Kaistia algarum: one gene and its partners. The protein of the gene in region 1 binds, or shares a complex with, the protein of each later gene. Links are inferred from orthologs where the notes say so. Each region holds a gene or a part of one and is shown on either strand. Other genes may lie near its edges. The genes, in order: OSH05_RS10190, ccmB and ccmA.

Region 1 (6,226 bases):
GCCGCGGCCCGGCACGCCCGCCGCCCGGATGCCGCCCTTGGCGAAATCGCTGGTGAAAGAGCGGGCTGCCCGGCTGCGCGCCGAAGGCGAGCGCCGGCTCGGCGCCTTCCTCGACGGTGAGGTCGGGCAGATCCGGTCCGTGCTGATGGAGCGCGGTGGTACCGGGCGGACGGAACATTTCGCCCCGGTGCGGCTCGGCGGCGTGCCGGCCGGAGATATCCTTGCCGTCCGGATCGACGCTCGCTCCGGCGGCGAACTGACCGCTTCCCCGATCGAGAAGGCTGCCTGACGCGATGAGTGACGAGAAGAAGGGCTTCTTCCGACGCATATTCGGCGGCGGCGAGACTCCCACCGAGACGAGGGTCGAGGTGCCGGAGGTGGCGCCGCCCGAACCGGTGCCGGCTGCCGAGCCGGTGGTGGAGGAAAAGCCGGCAACGGCGGCCGAGCCGAGGCTCTCCTGGTTCCAGCGGCTCAAGGCTGGCCTGTCGCGGTCGTCGAATGCGATCTCCGACAGCATCGCCTCGGTGTTCACCAAGCGGAAGCTCGATGCGGCGACGCTGGAGGAATTCGAGGATGTGCTGATCCAGGCCGACCTCGGCGTCTCGACGGCGAGCGCCATCACGGCGGCGCTCGCTAAGGGGCGTTTCGATAAGGAGATCGAGGGCGAGGAGGTCAAGACGATCCTCGCCGAGGAAGTCGCCAAGGTTCTGGTTCCCGTGGCGCGTCCGCTGGCGATCGATCCGAGCCGCAAGCCGCATGTCATCCTCGTCGTCGGCGTCAACGGCACCGGCAAGACGACGACGATCGGCAAGCTCGCGGCGAAGCTCACCGCCGAAGGGCGCTCGGTCATGCTCGCGGCCGGCGACACGTTCCGCGCCGCCGCGGTCGAGCAGCTGAAGATCTGGGGCCAGCGCACCGGCTGCACCGTGATGTCGCGGCCGACCGGTGCCGACGCGGCCGGGCTTGCCTTCGACGCGCTGAAAGAGGCGCAAGCGAATGGCACCGACGTTCTCCTGATCGACACAGCCGGGCGGCTGCAGAACCGCACGGAGCTGATGGCGGAACTGGAAAAGATCATCCGCGTCGTCAGGAAGCAGGATCCGACCGCGCCGCATACCGTGCTGCTGACCCTCGACGCGACGACCGGTCAGAACGCCCTGCAGCAGGTCGAGATATTCGGCCGCGTCGCCGGGGTGACGGGTCTCGTCATGACCAAGCTCGACGGCACGGCGCGCGGCGGCATCCTGGTGGCGATCGCAGCCAAATACGGCCTGCCGATCCACTTCATCGGCGTCGGCGAGGGCGTCGACGATCTGGAGCCGTTCGAGGCCAATGACTTCGCCAGGGCAATCGCCGGCCTCGCCGTGTGAAGGAAGCCCTTTATGCGGAGGCCGATCGGCACTATGTCGGTCTGGCCACCAGACGAAAGCCCTCCATGACCGCCCTTTTCGAACGCGCGCCGAATGATCCGAAGCACAAGGATCTCAATCCGATCCTGAAGCTCGTGTTGGAGCTCGGCCCGCTCGGCGTCTTCTTCTTCGCCAATGCCCGCCTCGATATTTTCTGGGCGACCGGCTCGTTCATGGTGGCGACGCTGGTGGCGCTCGCCGTCTCCTTCGCGCTAACGCGGCGCCTGCCGATCATGCCGGTCGTCACGGGCGTGGTGGTCGTCGTGTTTGGCGGACTGACGCTCTATCTGCACGACGAGACCTTCATCAAGATGAAGCCGACCATCGTCAACACGCTGTTCGGCGCGGTGCTGCTCGGCGGGCTCGTCTTCGGCAAGGCGCTGCTCGGCTATGTCTTCGATTCGGTCTTCCACCTGACCGACGAAGGCTGGCGCAAGCTCACCTTCCGCTGGGGCCTGTTCTTCCTGCTGCTCGCGGTGTTGAACGAGGTGATCTGGCGCTCGTTCCCGACCGATGTCTGGGTCAATTTCAAGGTCTTCGGCATCATGCCGCTGACCTTCCTGTTCACGCTGGCGCAATTGCCGCTGGTCAACCGGACAAGCATTGAGCAGAAGCCGGCGGAGTAGGGCGAGGCATCAGCTTCGCCTCGGCATTCGGTCTTACCCGCCCTTGAGCACCTTCTCGATCTCCGGCATCAGCTTAGTGGCGAGGCTTTCCTCGCTGAGCGGGCCGATGAATTTGTAGCGGATGGTGCCGTCCGGGCCGAGCAGGAAGGTTTCCGGAACGCCATAGACGCCCCAGTCGATCGCCGTGCGGCCGTTCGTGTCGACACCGATGGCGGCGAACGGATTGCCGAGCTGGCCGAGGAAACGGACGGCGTTTTCGCTCTGGTCCTTGTAGTTGATGCCGACGAGGCGGATGCGCGGGTCGGCAGCGAGCGTCTCCAGGATCGGGTGCTCCTCGCGGCAGGGCGCGCACCAGGACGCCCAGACATTGACCAGCGTCGGTTTGCCCGTCAGTTCCGCCGTGTCGATGCCGGGGAGGTTCACACCATCCAGGGCGGGGAGCTTGGTCGCCGGCGCCGGCCGGCCGATCAGAACCGAGGGCACGAGCGAGGGATCGCCGCCCTGTTCAAGCCGGTAGAGGAAGACCGCGGCGAGCGCCAGGAAGATGGCGAGTGGCGACAGGATAAGGATCCAGCGGCCGGGCGGCCGGCGCCGGTGGGCTGCTTCGTCCTGCGGGGAAGGAGCGGTCATGACGCGCCTCCGCTCTTCGCGGCGGAACGGCGGCGAATGCCGCGTGCCTCCAGCTCGGCTAGGCGGCGGCGCTGGGCGCGGCCATCCAGAACGATCCAGAGCGCCAGCGCGGCAACGATCAGAACCGTCGCGCCATAGGCGGCGAGAATGAAGCCCGCATGCGCGCCGAGATCGATCACGCGGCGGCTCCGGAAACCGAGGCGACGGCGACGAGCTGCAGCGCGCGGATGCGGCGGCGCAGGATCTCGTTGCGCATCGCCATGATCGTGAGCGTCAGAAACAACAGCGTCGCGCCGATCGCGCAGATGAAGAGCGGATAGAGCAGGCTGGCATCGATGGTGGAGCCGCCCATGCGGAAGACCGAGGCCGGCTGGTGCAGCGTGTTCCACCAGTCGACCGAGAATTTGATGATCGGGATATTGACCGAGCCAACCAGGATCAGCACCGCGGCCACGCGGCCGGCGCGGTTGGGGTCGTCGACGGCGTTCCAAAGCGCGATCAGGCCGAGATACATGAGGAAGAGAACGAAGACCGAGGTCAGCCGCGCATCCCACACCCACCAGGTGCCCCACATCGGCTTGCCCCAGAGCGAGCCGGTGATGAGCGCGATCAGTGTGAAGGCGGCGCCGATCGGCGCGGTCGCCTTGGCTGCGACATCGGCCAGTGGATGGCGCCAGACCAAAGTTCCGAGCGCGGAGACAGCCATCAGCCCATAGCCGAACATGGAGAGCCAGGCGGCCGGGACGTGGATGAACATGATCTTGACCGTCTCGCCCTGCTGATAATCCGGCGGAGCGACGAACAGCGCCAGATAGAGACCGATGCCGAGAACGATCGCGGTCGCCGCCCAGAGCCAGGGCAGCCAGCGGCCGGCGAGCGTCATGAAGCGGGTCGGGTTGGCAAGGTCGATCAGGGCCATGCCCACCTCAATAGAAGGGGCGCCGTCTTCCTGCAATGTTCTGCTGCTGCAGTGCAATCAAATTGCTGCGTGCGCAGGGCCATTGTCTGTCCTCGATCCTTCGGATAGCGCTATTCCGTCGACGCACTGGGGCGTTTCGCGCGGCTCGGTCCGAGCCGCCGGTAGGGTGGCGCTGTCGCCATGGAACAGGCGGTTGGTGTGTCCAGCCGCCGGCTTATCGCGCCTCCGATCCAGGAGGTCGATCTTGCGGGAGGAGCAAGATATGAGACTATCACGACGGAATTTGTTGCTCGGCGGGTCGGCCGCCCTGGCAGCGGCCAGGACGACAAGCGCCCTTGCCTTTGACGGGCCGATCCGGGACATCGTCGAAGACAGCGATGCCTTCCGGGCGGCCTCGGCTGCCTATGTGTTTGGGTACCCTCTCGTCACCATGGAGCTGACGCGGCGGGTGATCACCAATTCCGCGACCGTGGAAGGCACGCGCGGCCCGATGGGCACGCTGATCAAGCTGCGCAGCTATCCCGATGCCAGCTTCCGCGACGTCACCGCTCCGAACGCCGATACGCTCTACACGACAGCTTTCCTCGACGTAGGCGACGAGCCCTGGGTGGTCAGCATCCCGGACATGAAGGGACGATATTTCCTGCTGCCCTTCCTTTCCGGCTGGACGGATGTGTTCCAGGTTCCGGGTTCGCGCACGACCGGAACAGGCGCCCAGACGTTCCTTGTTACCGGCCCCGGCTGGAGCGGGACGGTTCCTGATGGAATGACTCAGCTCAAGTCGCCGACCAGCATGGTCTGGATGCTGGGCCGGATCTATTGCACCGGCACGCCGGAGGACTATGCCGAGGTCCATGCGCTGCAGGACCAGTTCAAGCTCTATCCGCTGAGCGCGGAGGGCAAGGACTACATGCCGCCGCCGGGCAAGGTCGATCCGTCGATCGACATGAAGACGCCCGTGCGCGATCAGGTCAACGCGCTCGGTACGGCTGAATATTTCAGCCTGCTCGCCGAACTGATGAAGCGCAACCCGCCGGCTGCCGCGGATGCGCCGGCGCTGGAGACCTTCAAGGAGATCGGCCTCGTACCGGGCCAAGCCTACGACGCCAAGGCGCTCGACAAGCGTTGGGACAAGCGTCTGCCGTCGCTCTCCTTTGATCGGATCATGCTGCATTTCGAGGACAGCCACGGCGATATTCAGAACGTCAATGGCTGGGGCTATACGACGAAGGCCGGCCTCTATGGCACGAACTACCTTCAGCGCGCCCTCGTCACCGCCATCGGCCTAGGCGCCAACCGGCCGCAGGATGCCGTCTATCCCACCTCGCTCAAGGACGACCACCACCGCCACTATGACGGGGCGAGCCAATATGTCCTGCGCTTCCCGGCCGGACAGCTGCCGCCAGTCAAGGGTTTCTGGTCGCTCACCATGTATGACGAGGCGATGTTCTTCATCGCCAACCCGCTCAACCGCTATTCGATGAGCGTGCGCACCAACCCGGTCTATGAGGCCGACGGATCGCTGGTGATCTATATCCAGAACGAAAGCCCCGGTTCGGCGAAGGAAGCCAATTGGTTGCCCGCTCCCAAGGGGCGCTTCAACCTGATGCTGCGCCTCTATTGGCCCGACGAGAACAACCCCTCCATCATTGACGGTTCGTGGGTTATTCCGGCCGTCACCAAGGCTGGTTGAGGAGCCTTTCGCCGGTAGTGCTTTTGTCTCCGCGGCCCGAAGGCCGCGGAGCATTTCGGCTCTGGTGGGTTCAGTTCGTCGCCTTGGTCGTGATCACGTTGAACGAGGCCGGCTTCAGCTTGATCTTCAGCTTTTCGCCGTCGATCTCGATATCGGGGTTCGCCTTCGGCGCCACGGTGTTCGGCGCTTCCTTGCTGTTGACCGCCTTCAGGTTCGAATGATGGATCTCGATCGCCGAGACGAGCGAGCGATCCGTGCCGAGGCCGCGCAGCTCGACATCGAGATCGAGCGGATCGGATAGGCTGCGGTTCAACGCGAAGATCGTCGTCGTCCCGTCGGCCGGATTGTCGACTACCGTCGCATAGAGATAGGGGATCTCCGGGAACGATTTGGCGCTGTAGGAGGGCGATTCCGCCACCGCGCGCATGACGCGGCCATGGCCGAATTTCGAGGCGAGCGCGAAGGGGTGGAAGATCGTCTGCCGCCAGGCATCGCCGCCGGTCTCGGTCATGATCGGGCCGATGACGTTGACGAGCTGGGCAATGCAGGCCGTTTTCACGCGGTCGGCATTGTTCATCATCGCGATCAGGGCGCCGCCGACGACCAGCGCGTCCTCGGCATTGTAGATCTCCTCGATCAGGGGCGGCGCCTCGGGCCAGCCGGGCTTGCGCATATTCTCGATCTTGTGGGTCTTGTACCAGACGTTCCACTCGTCGAAGGACAGCATGATCCGCTTCTGCGAGCGGCGCTTGGCGCCGACGGCGTCGCAGATCGCCACGACTTCCTTGATGAAGGCGTCCATCAGCTCGATGACGCCGAAATATTCGGCGGTCGAGTCGGCGTTATTGTTGAAATAGGTGTGCAGCGAGATGAAGTCGACCTCGTCATAGCAATGCTCCAGCACCTGGTATTCCCAGGAGCCATAGGTCGGCATGTTGCGATGGGAGGA
Region 2 (5,766 bases), 220 kb from region 1 along the record:
AGGCGATCTCACGGTCGCTCTTCCGTGTCACCAGCCATTCGGCGATGGCGCGGATGTCGTCAGCGCTGACCGTGCGTCCGTCCTCGTTGCGCAGCAGGTTCTCGAGCAGCACCTTCAGCGAGAACGGCAAATTGCCGATGCCTGGCAAGCCGTTCCTTTCGGCATCCGGCAGGCTGAAATAGACATAGCTCTCCGCGCCGACCTCTAGGGTCTTGCGGGATTTGAAGCTATCGGGATGCTCGTTGCTCACGATGGACTGGTCCTCGGTTCGGTCGCAGGAACGCCTAGCCGAAGTCGATGCACGAAGCGTGCCCGACCCGGTCAGGCCACTGCGGGACGGCGGCGGAACAAGGCTTCCGCATGGCTTCCGTCGCCTCAGTGTTGACTCAGGTCTTCGCCGCGGCGCACCGGGCGCCGGGTTGCAGGCCTTATAGTGAATTTCGTAAGGAGAAGCCAGAACAAGGAAACTCGCTGCCGTTGGAACCTTTCGAACCTGCGTCGAGGGGCCGCGCTGGCGTCGGAGGCTCGGTGAACCGTCTTGAAGTCCTTGAGCTTTCGGTCGATCGCGGCGGCAGGCGCATTCTGTCCGGCCTGTCGTTCGCCCTCGCCGCGGGCGACCTCATCGTCCTGTCCGGGCCGAACGGGGCCGGAAAGTCGACCTTGCTGCGGGCCGTGGCAGGCCTGCTGCCACTTGCCGACGGCGCGGTCCGCTGGTTGCCGCAGGACCAGCCATTGGCCGAATCCTGTCACTATTTCGGGCATCTCGATGGGCTGAAGCCGGCCCTCACCGTCGCGGAGAATCTGGCCCTGTGGTCGAAGGTCGCAGGCGCGCGGGGTCTGAGCGTCGGCGAGGCGCTGGAACGGATCGGGCTCGACGCGCTGGAGGACCTGCCGGCGGCCTATCTCTCCTCCGGGCAGAAGCGGCGGGTCGGTTTTGCGCGATTGCTTCTGACGCTCCGTCCTCTCTGGCTGCTCGATGAGCCGACCTCTGCGCTCGACATCGCGGCGGAGGCGGCATTCGGCTCGATTCTCGCCGAGCATCTGGCGGGTGGCGGCGCGGCGATCGTCGCGACGCATCGGCGTCTGCCGGTCGCGGCGACGGCCGAACTGGCGCTTCGTCCGGAGACCGGCGAATGAGCCTCTTCCTCGCGCTCATCGGACGAACCGCCCGCCTGTCGCTGCGCGCCGGGGGCGGGGCCTATACGGGACTGGTCTTCTTCCTCTCGGTCGTCGCCGTGGTGCCGTTCGGCGTCGGCCCGGACATGCCGCTGCTGGCGCGGATCGGACCGGCGATGCTGTGGATCGCGGCGCTTCTCGCCACGCTGCTCGGCCTGGATCGGCTTTTCCAGGACGACCGCGACGATGGAACGCTCGATCATCTGATGCTGTCGGGTCTGCCGCTCGAACTGGTCGTTCTGGCCAAGGCCATCGGACACTGGCTGGCGACCGGGCTGCCGCTGATCGTCGGCACGCCGGTCTTCGGGCTGATCCTCGGCCTCGACGCGCCGACGATCACGCTGGTCGCGGCGACGCTCCTGCTTGGAACCCCGGCACTGACCCTGATTGGCGCCATTGGGGCGGCGCTGATCACCGCGATGCGTCGTGGCGGTCTCGTGGTCGCGGTGCTGGTGCTGCCCTTCACCATCCCAGTGCTGATCTTCGGCGTCAGCGCGATCTCGGGTGTGGGCGGCAATGGGCCGTCGACCGCGCCCTTTCTGTTTCTCGCTGCCTTCTCGCTGGCCTCGGCCGTTCTGGCGCCGATCGCGGCGGCCGCGGCGCTCCGTGCAGCCCTGGATTAGCCGATCGTCATCAGGCTGGCATTGCCGCCCGCTGCTGCCGTGTTGGTGCTGATCGACATTTCCTCGACCAGCATGGCGAGCGGGAAATCCTCACGGCCGGCGGCAAGGCCCTCGGGCGATACCGCATGGACGGGGATGATGGGTCCATCCAGCGCCGCGAGTTCGATCTGCAGGCGGATCAACGCGTCGCCGCCGCCTTCGAACAGCACGGCCGCCACGGGGCTGTCGCGCTCGCTTTCCCCGAATACACGTTCCTGCAGGGATGTCGGCAACGCATTTCGGCCGAAGGGAGCATCGGCCGGAAGTACAGGGCGGTTTCCGGTGGCCAGGGCGGCGGCGACCGCGGCGTGGAACCCGGTCTCGGTCTCGGCCTGGACGAGGAGGCGACCGCGCGGGCGCAAGCGGTATTCGTTACGCTCGCCGACCGGGCCGGGCAGTTCGAGAGGCCGTGTCGATGGCGCCAGGGTGCGGTAGCGGTCAAATGATGTGGCTGCCGCAGACAGTCCACTTTCCTTCAGCCAGTCGAGATAGGCGACGAGGGTATTCGTTGCTGTGCCGACCTGCCAGCTGGATGCGGCCGGATTCCCATGGCCAAGTCGCTGGAGATAGAGTGGGCCGCCGGCCTTCGGGCCTGTGCCCGAGAGGCCATTCCCGCCGAAGGGCTGAACACCGACGACCGCGCCGACTATGTTGCGGTTCACATAGATATTGCCGGCGCGAATGCTGCCAGTCACCGCCGCAATCGTCTCGTCGATGCGAGTGTGCAGGCCGAAGGTGAGGCCATAGCCGGTGGCATTCACCGCCTCGATCAGGGCCGGCAGTTCGTTGCGACGATAGCGCAGGACATGCAGCACCGGACCGAAGACCTCGCGCTCGACATCGCCCAGCTCGCCGATCTCAATGAGGGCCGGGGGCACAAAGCTGCCGGTGGCCGTTTCTGGCGGAAGGGGCAGCGAGTGTACCCTGAAGCCTCGTTCGGCCATGGCGGCGATATGCGCCGAGAGCAGTGCCGCCGCCTCGGCGCGGATCACAGGGCCGATATCCGTGGAGAGGCGATCCGGCTTGCCGATCGTCAGTTCGGCCATGGCGCCCAGGATCATCTCGATCGTGCGGTCGGCAATGTCCTCCTGCAGACACAGGATGCGCAGCGCCGAACAACGCTGGCCCGCGCTGTCGAAGGCGGATTGCAGCACATCGGCTGTCACCTGCTCGGCGAGAGCCGAGGAATCGACGATCATGACGTTGAGCCCGCCGGTCTCCGCCACGAGCGGCACGTTGCGACCCTCCGGCGTCAGGCGCTCTGCGAGGCTCGCCTGGATCCGGCGGGCGACTTCGGTCGAGCCCGTGAACAGGACCGCGCGGGTTCGCGGATCGGCGACGAGCGCCGCACCGACGTCGCCTTCTCCCGGAAGGAGTTGCAGGGCCGCCGGCGGGATGCCGGCGCTGCGCAAGATGCGGATAGCTTCCGCCGCGACGAGGGGTGTCTCCTCCGCCGGCTTGGCCAGCACCGGATTGCCGGCCGCGAGCGCTGCCGCGATCTGGCCAGTGAAGATGGCGAGCGGAAAGTTCCACGGGCTGATGCAGACGGTCGGCCCCAGCGGGCGGCTGCCGTCGTCCGCCCGTTCCGCCTCGTCTGCGTAGAAGCGCAGGAAGTCCACGGCCTCGCGCACTTCCGAAACAGCGTTCGGGATCGTCTTGCCGGCCTCGCGCACCAGCAGGCCGATCAGCGAGATCATTGCGGCCTCGAACCGGTCCGCTGCCCGACGCAGGATCGCGGCGCGTTCGGCGGCGGGTGTCGCCGACCAGATCGGTGCCACCGCGTCGGCATGGTCGAAGGCGCTGGCGATATCGGCCGTGGCGGCGGTCACGGCGGAGCCCACGACGTCGCGGCGGTCGGCGGGGTTGCGGATCGTCTCGGCCTTGCCTTCGTGAATTTCGCCGCCGACCATCGGCCGCGCCTGCCATTTCCGGCTGCCTTCGCCGACAAGATGGGCCGCGAGCGTGGCAATCTGCGGCTCGCTGGCGAGGTCGAGGCCCAGCGAGTTGATCCGCGCGCCATGGATATGGCGCGGCGGCCGGATGGAGGGATGCGGGCTCCCCATGGGCACCAGCGCGGCGGCCTCGGCGACGGGATCGGCGACGAGGTCCTCGATCGGTACCGCCGGATCGGAAACGCGGTTCACGAACGACGTATTGGCGCCGTTCTCCAGCAGGCGGCGAACAAGATAGGCGAGCAGCGTCTCATGTGTTCCGACCGGCGCATAGATGCGACAGGGGCGGCCGAGGCGATCGGCACCGACGACCTCCTCATAAAGCGGCTCGCCCATGCCATGGAGACATTGAAACTCATATTGGCCGGCATAGAAGTTCGCGCCGGCCATCTTCATGATCGTCGCCAGGGTCTGCGCGTTGTGGGTGGCGAATTGCGGGAAGATCGCGTCCGGCGCGGCGAGCAGACGCCTGGCGCAGGCAAGATAGGAAACGTCGGTGTGGAGCTTGCGCGTAAAGACCGGGAAATCCTCCAGTCCTGCCTCCTGCGCACGCTTGATCTCGCTGTCCCAGTAAGCGCCCTTCACGAGGCGCACCATCAGCCGCCTCCGGCTGCGTCGGCCAAGATCGATAAGGTAGTCGATGACGAAGGGGCAGCGCTTGCCATAGGCCTGAATGACGAAGCCGATGCCGTTCCAGCCTTCCAGTTCGGCATCGAAGCAAAGCGCTTCCAGGAGGTCGAGCGAGAGTTCGAGTCGATCGGCCTCCTCCGCATCGATGTTGAGGCCGATATCGTAGCGCCGCGCGAGGCGGGCGAGGCTCGTAAGGCGCGGCAAGAGTTCGACCATGACGCGTTCGGCCTGGGCGCGCGAATAGCGTGGATGCAGCGCCGATAGCTTGATCGAGATGCCGGGGCCTTCATAGATGCCGCGTCGGCCGGCTGCCTTGCCGATCGCGTGGATCGCCTGCTCATAGGCCGCGAAATAATGATCGGCATCCGCTGCCGTCATCGCGGCCTCGCCGAGCATGTCGTAGGAATAGCGGAAGCCTTTCGCCTCCATGCGCCGGCTGTTGGCGAGGGCCTCGCCGATTGTCTGTCCGGTGACGAACTGCTCACCCATCAGCCGCATGGCGATCTCGACGCCCTTGCGGATCACGCCTTCTCCGCCGCGCCCGATGAGGCGTGACAACGCCGACGAGAGTCCTTCCTCGCTGGATGTGCCCGTCAGCCTCCCCGTTACGACCAGACCCCAGGTGGCGGCGTTGACGAAAAGCGACGGGCTCTGACCGACATGGGCGCTCCAGTCGCCGGCGGCAATCTTGTCGCGGATCAGCGCGTCGCGGGTCGCGCGATCGGGAATCCGCAGCAGCGCTTCGGCAAGGCACATCAGCGCCACGCCTTCCTGAGTGGACAGCGCATATTCGCGGATGAGGCCCTCGACGCGGCCGGATCCGGGCTTGGCGCGCAGTCGCTCGACCAGATCGCCGGCGATAGCCGCCGCCTCGGCGCGGGCGACGTCCGGAAGCGCGGCCTCCGAAATGAGCAGCGGCATACATTCCAGTTCCGGGCGCCGCGCCGCCGCGGCGATGCGGGCTCGCAGCAGGCTCAACGAGCGAACGCTGCGCGCCAGATCGAGAAACGGCATCTCCGGCGAATCGGAGCCGGAAATCGAGCCGGCTTCCGTGCCCTCGGCATCAGTGATCGCCATGAGCAGGCCCTGCTTCGCCAGGGCATGGGGCGATTTTCCGAGTTCCGCCGCAGCCGCCTGCAGTCGCGCCTTCCATTCCTCGTCGACCTTGATGCCGATCGTGGTGGTACCCATCGTGCTCTCCTGCGATGGTCTGGTTTTACCATCGGCGATAGACGGGTGCAACCACCTGAATGGTTCGGGTTTAACCGAGGTCTTCGTGAACCATGTCCGCGATCAGGCCTTCATCGATAGGCCGATCCGGAGACAGGAACGGTATCGAGCCGCAC
Region 3 (6,265 bases), 220 kb from region 1 along the record:
ATGCGGCGAAAGGCGAGGCCATGCCGGCCCGTCTGTTAGGCGTCGCGCCGTTCACGACCGAGGGAAAGATCGACGAAGTCGCTCTCTGGCTCGCCGAGACGGCGGATGACGGCCACGGGCATCATGACCACGGCCATCATCATGACGGGCATGGACATCACCACGAACACCACCACCACGACGTCAGCCGCCATGATGAGCGCATCCGCAGCTTCGTCGCCCGGCGTTCGGCGCCGCTGCGCGTGGCAGCGCTGGAGGCGTTCCTCGCCGGCGCGATCCGCGATTATGGGCCGGAGATGCTGCGCATCAAGGGCCTGGTCAATACGCCGGACGAGCCTGAGCGGCCGCTGCTCGTTCAGGCGGCACAGCGCGTGCTGCATCCGCCCGAGCGTCTCCCGCATTGGCCGGGCGCCGATCGCACATCCGTGCTCGTCTTCATCGTTCAGGATATGAGCGAGGCGGCATCCCGGGATCTGGCGGACAGCTTTGCAGGGATGCCGTCGCCGGACAGGGCGAGTCTCGAAGCGACGGCCGATAACCCGCTCGCGATCTCAGGCTTCAGCGGCCGTTTCGCCGGCTGAGGTCAGCTACCACCGGCCTTCGGCGCCTTGGACCCGTGCCGCGCCGATGATCGGCCCCGGTCCGCCGCCGGGCGCCTCCTCCTGGAGCAGGAACGCGCAGCCGTCGGCGTCGTCCTGGTGGTACTTTCCCATCGGCAGGTCGACTTTGATCGGCTCACCGCGCCACATGGCGATCGGGTGCATGCGGCGGACGACATTGTAATAATCGAGAGTGCGGTTGCGGTTCTCCCCCCGGCCGACCGGGACGCGGACGTGGCTGTCATAGAGCACCAGCCACAACGTCGCCTTGCGCGGTGCCCCGTCCTCGCCCTTTCCGACGGAAACGCTCACCGCATCACCCGACATGCCGACGTCGATCGGGACGAGCGGCGCCTCGCTTTTCCGGATGGCGTCGGCGACGGCGGTCTCGTTACTGCCGACAACCGGCGCGCGCCCGTTAACGACGACCTGCGGCGTATAGACCTGACGGTCGCCGCGCGCGCTGGCATAGGATTTCTGGCGCGCCGTGAATTCGTGATCGGCGAGCGTGTCCTTCCAGCCCTGGTAGTCCCAATAATCGACGGAATAGGAGAGCGCGATGACGTCGGGGCGCTTCGAATATTCCTCGAGCAATTCGTCGGCCGGCGGGCAGGAGGAGCAGCCCTGGCTGGTGAAGAGCTCCACCACCGCGCGCACGCTGCGTTCTTCGGCCGAGACGCCCGATGCGAGACTCGAACAGACCAGAATAGCGACAAGAGCCGGCCGCTGGGCACGCATGGAGAGAGCCGATCTACGGTGACTGCCGAACTTTCCGGCAAACTGTTTGATGCAGCTTTGCTTTAGGTCCCCGGGCGATCGCAAACCAGTCAATTTCGGGTGACTGCCGCGTCATCGCCGAGACGGCGGCGCCAGCGGCGCCGCCGTGGTTCGTTGGATCAGGCGACGAGGTTTCGCAGCACGTATTGCAGGATGCCACCATTCTCGAAGTAGTCGAGCTCATCCAGCGTGTCGATGCGGCAGAGCAGGGGTACGATTTTCGTCGTGCCATCCGCGAAAAGGATCTCGGCGTCCAGCATCTGCCGCGGCTTGAGGTCTCCGGCGATGCCACGGATCGTCACGATCTCATCACCCTTCAGGCCGAGCGTCTGCCACGAGGTTCCCTCCTCGAAGACAAGCGGGACAATGCCCATGCCGACGAGGTTGGAGCGGTGGATGCGCTCGAAGGATTGGGCGATCACGGCGCGGATGCCCAGCAGCTTGGTGCCCTTGGCCGCCCAGTCGCGCGACGAGCCGGTGCCGTATTCCTTGCCGGCGAAGACGACGAGCGGCACGCCTTCCTGCTTGTAGAGCATGGCGGCGTCGTAGATCGGCATTTCGGTGCCGTCAGGCCAGTGCCTGGTGAAGCCGCCTTCCTTGCCGTCCAGCATCTGGTTCTTGATGCGGATGTTGGCGAAGGTGCCGCGCATCATCACCTGATGGTTGCCGCGCCGCGTGCCGTACTGGTTGAAATCGGCGGGCCGGACCTGATGGTCGCGCAGATAGGCGCCGGCAGGGCTGGCTTCCTTGATCGATCCGGCCGGCGAGATGTGGTCGGTCGTGATCGAATCGAGGAAGAGGCCCATGACGCGGGCGGTGATGATGTCGGTGACCGGCTCGGGATCGCGCGACATGCCCTCGAAATAGGGCGGGTTCTGCACATAGGTCGAGCGATCGTCCCAGGCATAGGTCTCGCCCTGCGGCACGGCGATCTTTTGCCAATTCTCGTCGCCCTTGAACACGTCCGCATATTTCGACTGGAACATCGCCTTGGTGACGTTCTTGCGGATGAAGGCGGCGATCTCCTGGTTGGAAGGCCAGATGTCCTTCAGATAGACGGGCTGGCCGTCCGATCCGGTGCCCAGCGGCTCGGTGATCAGGTCGATCTGCAGCGAACCGGCCAGCGCATAAGCGACGACCAGCGGCGGCGAGGCGAGGTAGTTCGCCTTCACATCCGGATTGACGCGGCCCTCGAAGTTGCGGTTGCCCGAAAGCACGGCCGCCGCGACGAGGTCGCCCTTGTTGATCGCCTCGGAGATCGGCTCCGGCAGCGGGCCGGAATTGCCGATGCAGGTCGTGCAGCCAAAGCCGACGAGATTGAAGCCGAGCGCGTCGAGATCCTTCTGCAGGTTCGCCGCGTTCAGATACTCCTCGACCACCTGCGATCCGGGTGCCAGCGAGGTCTTCACCCAGGGCTTGCTCCTGAGGCCCTTGGCGACCGCGTTGCGAGCGAGCAGGCCCGCGGCGATCAGCACGCTCGGGTTCGATGTATTGGTGCAGGACGTGATGGCCGCGATCGTGACGTCGCCATGGCCGACCGTGTAGTCGGTGCCTTCCACCGCGACGCGCTTGTCGGCCTCGCCCGGCTTCTTGAACTCGCCTTCCAGAGCGGCGAGGAAGCCGGTCTTGGCGTCGGAGAGCAGCACGCGGTCTTGAGGGCGCTTGGGTCCGGCAAGCGAGGGCAGCACGGAGCCGATATCAAGCTCCAGTATGTCGGTGAACACCGGATCGGCCACGCCGGCATGGCGCCACATGCCCTGCGCCTTGGCATAGGCCTCGACGAGCGCGACGCGGTCGCCTGTGCGGCCGGTCTCGTCGAGATAGGCGATGGTCTCGCCGTCGATGGGGAAGAAGCCGCAGGTCGCGCCATATTCCGGCGCCATATTGCCGATCGTAGCGCGGTCGGCGAGCGAAAGATGGTCAAGGCCCGTGCCGAAGAATTCGACGAACTTGCCGACCACGCCCTTCTTGCGCAGCATCTGCGTGACGGTGAGCACGAGATCGGTCGCGGTGATGCCTTCGCGCAGCTGGCCGGTGAGCTTGAAGCCGACCACTTCAGGGATCAGCATGGAGACCGGCTGGCCGAGCATGGCCGCCTCCGCCTCGATGCCGCCGACGCCCCAGCCGAGCACGCCGAGGCCGTTCACCATCGTGGTGTGGCTGTCCGTGCCGACGCAGGTGTCAGGATAGGCGACGGTCTCGCCGTTCTCGGTCCTGGTCCAGACAGTCTGGGCCAGATATTCGAGGTTCACCTGATGGCAGATGCCGGTTCCCGGCGGCACGACGCGGAAATTGTTGAAGGCCGACTGGCCCCATTTCAGGAAGCGGTAGCGCTCCTGGTTCTGCTTGTATTCTTCCTCGACATTCTTGCCGAAGGCGGCGTTGTTGCCGAAGAAGTTGACGATGACCGAGTGGTCGATGACGAGGTCGACAGGCACGAGCGGGTTGATGCGCTTCGGGTCGCCGCCAAGATTGACCATGGCGTCGCGCATCGCGGCGAGGTCGACCACGGCCGGAACGCCGGTAAAGTCCTGCATGAGCACGCGCGCCGGTCGATAGGCGATCTCACGGTCGCTCTTCCGTGTCACCAGCCATTCGGCGATGGCGCGGATGTCGTCAGCGCTGACCGTGCGTCCGTCCTCGTTGCGCAGCAGGTTCTCGAGCAGCACCTTCAGCGAGAACGGCAAATTGCCGATGCCTGGCAAGCCGTTCCTTTCGGCATCCGGCAGGCTGAAATAGACATAGCTCTCCGCGCCGACCTCTAGGGTCTTGCGGGATTTGAAGCTATCGGGATGCTCGTTGCTCACGATGGACTGGTCCTCGGTTCGGTCGCAGGAACGCCTAGCCGAAGTCGATGCACGAAGCGTGCCCGACCCGGTCAGGCCACTGCGGGACGGCGGCGGAACAAGGCTTCCGCATGGCTTCCGTCGCCTCAGTGTTGACTCAGGTCTTCGCCGCGGCGCACCGGGCGCCGGGTTGCAGGCCTTATAGTGAATTTCGTAAGGAGAAGCCAGAACAAGGAAACTCGCTGCCGTTGGAACCTTTCGAACCTGCGTCGAGGGGCCGCGCTGGCGTCGGAGGCTCGGTGAACCGTCTTGAAGTCCTTGAGCTTTCGGTCGATCGCGGCGGCAGGCGCATTCTGTCCGGCCTGTCGTTCGCCCTCGCCGCGGGCGACCTCATCGTCCTGTCCGGGCCGAACGGGGCCGGAAAGTCGACCTTGCTGCGGGCCGTGGCAGGCCTGCTGCCACTTGCCGACGGCGCGGTCCGCTGGTTGCCGCAGGACCAGCCATTGGCCGAATCCTGTCACTATTTCGGGCATCTCGATGGGCTGAAGCCGGCCCTCACCGTCGCGGAGAATCTGGCCCTGTGGTCGAAGGTCGCAGGCGCGCGGGGTCTGAGCGTCGGCGAGGCGCTGGAACGGATCGGGCTCGACGCGCTGGAGGACCTGCCGGCGGCCTATCTCTCCTCCGGGCAGAAGCGGCGGGTCGGTTTTGCGCGATTGCTTCTGACGCTCCGTCCTCTCTGGCTGCTCGATGAGCCGACCTCTGCGCTCGACATCGCGGCGGAGGCGGCATTCGGCTCGATTCTCGCCGAGCATCTGGCGGGTGGCGGCGCGGCGATCGTCGCGACGCATCGGCGTCTGCCGGTCGCGGCGACGGCCGAACTGGCGCTTCGTCCGGAGACCGGCGAATGAGCCTCTTCCTCGCGCTCATCGGACGAACCGCCCGCCTGTCGCTGCGCGCCGGGGGCGGGGCCTATACGGGACTGGTCTTCTTCCTCTCGGTCGTCGCCGTGGTGCCGTTCGGCGTCGGCCCGGACATGCCGCTGCTGGCGCGGATCGGACCGGCGATGCTGTGGATCGCGGCGCTTCTCGCCACGCTGCTCGGCCTGGATCGGCTTTTCCAGGACGACCGCGACGATGGAACGCTCGATCATCTGATGCTGTCGGGTCTGCCGCTCGAACTGGTCGTTCTGGCCAAGGCCATCGGACACTGGCTGGCGACCGGGCTGCCGCTGATCGTCGGCACGCCGGTCTTCGGGCTGATCCTCGGCCTCGACGCGCCGACGATCACGCTGGTCGCGGCGACGCTCCTGCTTGGAACCCCGGCACTGACCCTGATTGGCGCCATTGGGGCGGCGCTGATCACCGCGATGCGTCGTGGCGGTCTCGTGGTCGCGGTGCTGGTGCTGCCCTTCACCATCCCAGTGCTGATCTTCGGCGTCAGCGCGATCTCGGGTGTGGGCGGCAATGGGCCGTCGACCGCGCCCTTTCTGTTTCTCGCTGCCTTCTCGCTGGCCTCGGCCGTTCTGGCGCCGATCGCGGCGGCCGCGGCGCTCCGTGCAGCCCTGGATTAGCCGATCGTCATCAGGCTGGCATTGCCGCCCGCTGCTGCCGTGTTGGTGCTGATCGACATTTCCTCGACCAGCATGGCGAGCGGGAAATCCTCACGGCCGGCGGCAAGGCCCTCGGGCGATACCGCATGGACGGGGATGATGGGTCCATCCAGCGCCGCGAGTTCGATCTGCAGGCGGATCAACGCGTCGCCGCCGCCTTCGAACAGCACGGCCGCCACGGGGCTGTCGCGCTCGCTTTCCCCGAATACACGTTCCTGCAGGGATGTCGGCAACGCATTTCGGCCGAAGGGAGCATCGGCCGGAAGTACAGGGCGGTTTCCGGTGGCCAGGGCGGCGGCGACCGCGGCGTGGAACCCGGTCTCGGTCTCGGCCTGGACGAGGAGGCGACCGCGCGGGCGCAAGCGGTATTCGTTACGCTCGCCGACCGGGCCGGGCAGTTCGAGAGGCCGTGTCGATGGCGCCAGGGTGCGGTAGCGGTCAAATGATGTGGCTGCCGCAGACAGTCCACTTTCCTTCAGCCAGTCGAGATAGGC

The links.
Region 2: the proteins of OSH05_RS10190 (region 1) and ccmB are in contact, whole or in part, in a solved structure (PDB 8CE8), measured with the Escherichia coli proteins. The link is inferred for Kaistia algarum from one-to-one orthologs.
Region 3: the proteins of OSH05_RS10190 (region 1) and ccmA are in contact, whole or in part, in a solved structure (PDB 8CE8), measured with the Escherichia coli proteins. The link is inferred for Kaistia algarum from one-to-one orthologs.

What each region holds. Positions count from the first base shown.
Region 1 is NZ_JAPKNJ010000001.1:2,096,023-2,102,248, forward strand. What follows is about bases 1,713-4,614. They hold OSH05_RS10190 (heme ABC transporter permease), read right to left. Parts: upstream 3,585-4,614; coding sequence 2,841-3,584; downstream 1,713-2,840. Other genes in these bases: OSH05_RS10175 (septation protein A), read left to right, coding at 1,713-2,035; OSH05_RS10180 (DsbE family thiol:disulfide interchange protein), read right to left, coding at 2,069-2,665; ccmD (heme exporter protein CcmD), read right to left, coding at 2,662-2,844; OSH05_RS10195 (DUF1254 domain-containing protein), read left to right, coding at 3,847-4,614. Outside these bases: tRNA (N(6)-L-threonylcarbamoyladenosine(37)-C(2))-methylthiotransferase MtaB, read left to right, coding at 1-289; signal recognition particle-docking protein FtsY, read left to right, coding at 294-1,370; more of OSH05_RS10175, read left to right, coding at 1,436-1,712; more of OSH05_RS10195, read left to right, coding at 4,615-5,277; arabinosylfuranosidase ArfA, read right to left, coding at 5,348-6,226. UniProt on the Escherichia coli protein: Required for the export of heme to the periplasm for the biogenesis of c-type cytochromes.
Region 2 is NZ_JAPKNJ010000001.1:2,318,060-2,323,825, forward strand. What follows is about bases 1-2,966. They hold ccmB (heme exporter protein CcmB), read left to right. Parts: upstream 1-1,133; coding sequence 1,134-1,799; downstream 1,800-2,966. Other genes in these bases: acnA (aconitate hydratase AcnA), read right to left, coding at 1-250; ccmA (heme ABC exporter ATP-binding protein CcmA), read left to right, coding at 529-1,137; putA (trifunctional transcriptional regulator/proline dehydrogenase/L-glutamate gamma-semialdehyde dehydrogenase), read right to left, coding at 1,796-2,966. In the rest of the region: more of putA, read right to left, coding at 2,967-5,611. UniProt on the Escherichia coli protein: Required for the export of heme to the periplasm for the biogenesis of c-type cytochromes.
Region 3 is NZ_JAPKNJ010000001.1:2,314,127-2,320,391, forward strand. The notes cover bases 3,325-6,265. They hold ccmA (heme ABC exporter ATP-binding protein CcmA), read left to right. Parts: upstream 3,325-4,461; coding sequence 4,462-5,070; downstream 5,071-6,265. Other genes in these bases: acnA (aconitate hydratase AcnA), read right to left, coding at 3,325-4,183; ccmB (heme exporter protein CcmB), read left to right, coding at 5,067-5,732; putA (trifunctional transcriptional regulator/proline dehydrogenase/L-glutamate gamma-semialdehyde dehydrogenase), read right to left, coding at 5,729-6,265. Outside these bases: OSH05_RS11145 (CobW family GTP-binding protein), read left to right, coding at 1-581; OSH05_RS11150 (DUF1223 domain-containing protein), read right to left, coding at 588-1,337; more of acnA, read right to left, coding at 1,496-3,324. UniProt on the Escherichia coli protein: Part of the ABC transporter complex CcmAB involved in the biogenesis of c-type cytochromes; once thought to export heme, this seems not to be the case, but its exact role is uncertain. Responsible for energy coupling to the transport system.